DNA from 2 places in the Rossellomorea sp. NS-SX7 genome. Region 1 is predicted to be linked to the other one. Evidence: riboswitches for the same ligand, from Rfam matches in the RefSeq annotation. Region 1 holds a riboswitch; the other holds the start of a gene.
What was found. Region 1 has a riboswitch for cyclic di-GMP ahead of ACUXV2_RS18540 (anti-repressor SinI family protein). Riboswitches for the same ligand answer to the same signal wherever they lie in the genome.
Positions count from the first base shown of each region.

Region 2: it holds a riboswitch for cyclic di-GMP, as region 1 does, so the genes downstream of both, ACUXV2_RS20950 (EAL domain-containing protein) here and ACUXV2_RS18540 (anti-repressor SinI family protein) in region 1, are expected to answer to the same signal.

Region 1 is NZ_CM128249.1:3,753,005-3,755,396, reverse strand. Features, by position in the region: gene ACUXV2_RS18545 (helix-turn-helix domain-containing protein) at 1-158, opposite strand, end outside; cyclic di-GMP riboswitch class I at 782-915, shown strand; gene ACUXV2_RS18540 (anti-repressor SinI family protein) at 949-1,083, shown strand; gene ACUXV2_RS18535 (helix-turn-helix domain-containing protein) at 1,113-1,433, opposite strand; gene ACUXV2_RS18530 (YwpF-like family protein) at 1,526-1,966, opposite strand; gene ACUXV2_RS18525 (single-stranded DNA-binding protein) at 2,385-2,392, shown strand, end outside.
Region 2 is NZ_CM128249.1:4,209,666-4,212,057, reverse strand. Features, by position in the region: gene ACUXV2_RS20955 (ABC transporter permease subunit) at 1-133, opposite strand, end outside; gene ACUXV2_RS20950 (EAL domain-containing protein) at 282-992, opposite strand; cyclic di-GMP riboswitch class II at 1,084-1,165, opposite strand; gene ACUXV2_RS20945 (DNA-3-methyladenine glycosylase) at 1,274-1,861, opposite strand; gene ACUXV2_RS20940 (DmpA family aminopeptidase) at 1,954-2,392, opposite strand, start outside.

The DNA of each region.
Region 1 (2,392 bases):
GTTTCGGCTAGTTTTTGAAGAACTTTAATAGAGGGGTTCTTTTGCAGCCCTCTTTCAATTGAACTGATATATGACTTAGAAATTTGGGAAAGCTGTGCCAATTCATTAATCGTCAGATTCTTTTGGGAGCGGATTTCTCTAATTCGATCCCCCACCATACACATCACTCCAGTTATGTACTATTATATTCATTATATAGAACAAAAAAGATAAAAGAAAATATGAAATATCGAGAAAACAGAAGATATCGGGAGTAAAAACACATAAAATGTTCTTTATTAAGAATAATTAAGCTAATTTGATTCTTTTGTTAATAAAAATTTGCTTTATAATAATGATATGTTCACTAAAAAGAACAAGAGGCGATTTTTATAGAAGAGGAGGATACAACCATGTATAAAAAAGTATGTTCCCGTTGCACTCGAAGTTCGTATAGCAGCAGCGAGATAGGTAAATGGGTTTGTCCATCTTGCGGAAATGATTTAACGAACCATTCCTTCTACGATTCCAAAACTTTAAAAAATATTAATGACAAAGTCCTTCCATTGAAAAGGAAACTGGAGACTTATCAGCAACACAAAGTGAAGAAATAAACGAAAGCTTCGACAAATACTTTTATTGCATGAGAAAGAAAGACAAGTTCTTATAAAAGTATTAAAGATTGGTGTCAAAAAACAACTGAATATGTAAGATAAAGTATAAAATTAATTATCAGAATAGACAAAAAATAACACTAAAAAAGATTATTGAGCAGTATAATGGGTATAGTTCTAATGAACTACTCAGATAAAGGCAAACCTATTGAAAAATAGGGACGCAAAGTCACAGATCTAAGGTAGGAAAATGCGTACATACTAACAGGTATATACATAGGCGAAGTGCTCATTGGGGGACTAAGATGGCTGGATTGCCTGAAATACATGAATGTATTTTGGGGAGGGGATCTAAATGAAGGAACGTGAGCTTGATTTAGAATGGGTGGAACTAGTGAGACAGGCACTGGAGGCAGGAATTTCAAAGAATGATATTAGAAAATTTATTCAAATTCATGGCAAAAAAGCAAATGAGTATAAGATCGTCTAATGTAAAAAGTCTTGCAGAAGCTGCAAGACTTATTTGTTGCCCAATTTCCATTTATTAAATTCAATGAACTCACGGAATTGTTCCTTCGTAATACCGGAATCCATCGCTTCCTCTGCAATTTTGATCCATTCGCGATCGACTGCTGTATTTTCGGGTTCATCGTGTAATAATGCATCCATCGAGATTCCCAAAGCGGCAGAGACTTTTTCCAAAAACTGAATAGATGGGTTTTGTTGAATGTTGCGCTCAATAGAGCTCAGATATGATTTAGCAACCCCAGCTTTTTCAGCCAGTTCTGTCATAGACATTCGTCTTTCCTGTCTATATTTCTTTACTCTTTCCCCGATCATCTTGGACACCTGCCTATTGAATCGTATCGATAAGCCTATTATAACAAACCGTTAACATCTGCTCTACAATAAGTTTACACATTTTCGTAAAATCAGACGCTCGGTTTTGACGTAGCTGGAATACGCGGCTTAGACACCATCTTTTCACGAAATTCTTTCACCAGTTCATCTCCTGAATACCCTTTTTGAAGCAAGTCGTCCAATAATAACTCGGCGTACTCATTGCGCTGTTTCTTTAATTTTCCTTCAAATAAGATACTCATCCGTCCGTTCATTTTCTTAATGCAGCGTATGGACGTCATGAATGCGGCGGGATCATTGGCTTTATGGGAAATGACGACCTGTATTTCCAAGTCATCCTCTCGCTGCTGGACCTTTTGGAAAAATTCAATGTGGTCTTGTGACATATACGTTTCCACAAGCCAAGTACCCTTTTCATCCTCTTTATTGATGATTAAACCGTCCTCAATTTCAAAATCCTGTAGTTCATCATTATCCACTACCTGAAGTGATATCACTTTAAAGGTTTTCATGAACGAACATCTCCTATAAATAGGTTTTTAATGGAAAGTCTATTTTCAAAAGGGGTGTAGATTCTCGTACGTTGTGCAGAACTCTGAATGAAGTGTGTGCACGTGCTCTTTTCGAATACAGCTCAAAACTGGTGATTACTGATTATTTTAAGATTGAAAAAAGTACTGTATACGAAAGAGCTTAGTTAAAAAAATTATATCATAGCAAGAATAGAATCCCTAATATCAAATTGTGTGAAAAAAGTCTGATTTCCGATATTTGGACGGATTTCACCTCGAAAATGGCAAATCTCCCTAGGGGAATTTGTCAAATTTAAGCCTGTTTTGGCTCTGAATTTTAGAAATTCACGATTTTACACGGTTGGAAGGGGGAGTGTAAGATGAAGTCATTCCAAAAAGAAAGGAGTGAAGAACGAAGGTGATCAA
Region 2 (2,392 bases), 460 kb from region 1:
CTTCGGAGTACCCGATAAAGTTGTACAGTCCCCTTTCCCTCATCGCTTGAGGAGCAACGCTGATCGCTATGATACCGATGAAGCCGAGAAAATAATAGAATACGAATTTAAACGGAAACCTCAGAAATTTCATCGTAATCCCCTTTTTCTTTTTCCTTCAGTTTAATGGATAATGTAAATTTTTTCAATTTTATTTCAATTTAAACAATTTTGTTTCAACTATTTTTGATATATTAAAAAAAGATCAGGTAAACGCCCTGATCTTCATTCGTTCAAATGAATTATGCGAGCAGCTGGCTCGGTCGGCCAAGAAAATAGCCTTGTCCGATCGTGATGCCAAGTTCCTTGGCCACTTGCATATCTTCTTCTTGTTCAATTCCTTCTAATATGATGATTGTGTCACTTCCATAAAACTGACTAAAAAAAGAGATGAACCGCTGCTTCCTTTCACTCTCAGCCAAATTTTTTGCAAAATAACGATCAAGTTTGATGATATCCGGTTCAAATTCGATGGACTTTTTTATCGAAGCCGTCCCTTGTCCGAAATCGTCAATGGCGTATAACACATTGTATTGTTTCAGATTCTTCAGAGCCTTCAGCAATAACGGGTTCTGCCAGAGCTCATCTGACGTTGATTCATTCAGCTCGAATACAAGGCGACCCTGCAGTTCAGGGTAGGTCCCCATGAGATAGTCGAAATATTTATGAAAGCTTGGATGTAAGATCGTGGTCACATAAACATTAACGAACAGCCGTCCATTCTGATTCCGATTATGCAGGAAGCCCTCAATGGCTTTTGATATAGATAAGGTATCAAGCTTATATAAAATGTTAGCCCTCATAGCTGTCTGGAAAAGCGTCTCGGGATTCTCCTGAAGTTTATTCCTCAGCAGCGCCTCGTATCCAAAAAGCGATTGACTGCGATCAATTGTATATAAAGGCTGATAATCATGATAAATAAAGTCATCTTGAAAAATCGTAAATATATTCATAAAACCCCTATACTTTCTTTATCGTAAGTTTTTGGAACAGAATTCCCCGTTTTCAAATAAAAAAGACCACATGAAAGAACGTATGAATACGTTCGTATGTGGTCGGTTGCGCTACTAGCTCCCCAGAATGTAAGCGCCCATCTATCATTCAGGTTCACAGCTCCCAATGCGAATATTATCATTTTATGTAGAAAATAATCTTAATAAGTAAAATATACCATAAAACTAGTACATTGGGTGTAGTTTTTCTTTATTTGTTTGAAAATTTAGAATCTGATGCACTATCTGGAAACATAAGGGTTACCCTTCACCCAGTAGCGCCATGGATAATCCCTTGCTTCTCCGGTATTGTCGATCCCGATTCTTTTTCCGGAAGCAATTTCGGCAGGGGTATAACCTTCTGCAATCATGATCGGAGGCCCGGTGTAAAACCTTCCATAGTCCTCCATGGTAATCCCTAAAGCTTTCGTCAATTTACCGGGTCCGCTTGTCCAGTTTTTCATCGGCTGGCCTTTTCTTCTTTCCATCATTAAGTCGAGACCCTCCAAAGGTTCGACCGCCCTGATTAAAATGGCATTCGGCACCCCGACTTCAGCCGATACGACATTAACCAGGCAATGGGTATGCATCAAATATGTATAAACCCGGCCTGCTTCATGGAACATGATCTCTGTCCGCTTTGTCCGGCGATTGCCAAAGCTGTGGGCTGCCCTGTCTTCAGGACCCAGATAAGCTTCCGTTTCCACTATATAGCCTGAAGCAATTCCTTCCTCCGTTTCCTTTACTAATACACAGCCTAACAGTGCTTGAGAAAGTTCTAAAGTCGGCTGTTCGTAAAAAGAAAGAGGCAAAGGTGTGTAGTTCATCATTTCACATCCCTTATTGTCATTCCTTCTTTTTATATTTCCTCTTTCCCCACAGGAAAAAACCTTTTATTACAGCGGGCTTCTTTCCATATTCTTTACTTCTTCAAACCGATCAGCAGCTCCAACGGAATGGCTTCCACTTGCCGCTCATTCCTTCCTGTCGTTGTTTCCGCTCCCGCCAGGGCATTCCATATCGCTTCCTCGACACTATCTACAGCCATTTCAAAAAGTGCAGAAATGATCTCACCATCTTCTTTAATGAACGAGTAAGACACCGTATTGTCTTCAGTTGGTTGATGCGGTACTCTGTGTGCAGTCGAAAAGGCCAGGACGATATCGCCGCTCCCATGAGCCGCATAAGAACCGGTCCGGGATAAGCCGAATGAGGCCCGCTTTGCCAGCCTCTTAAGCTGCCTCTCATTCATTGGCGCGTCTGTCGCCAGGATGATCATAATGGAGCCATCAGGAATCTCACGTTCTTCCTTTTTTAATTCTTCGGGGATGCGCAGATCTTTGCGCCTGCCAAAATTCGTA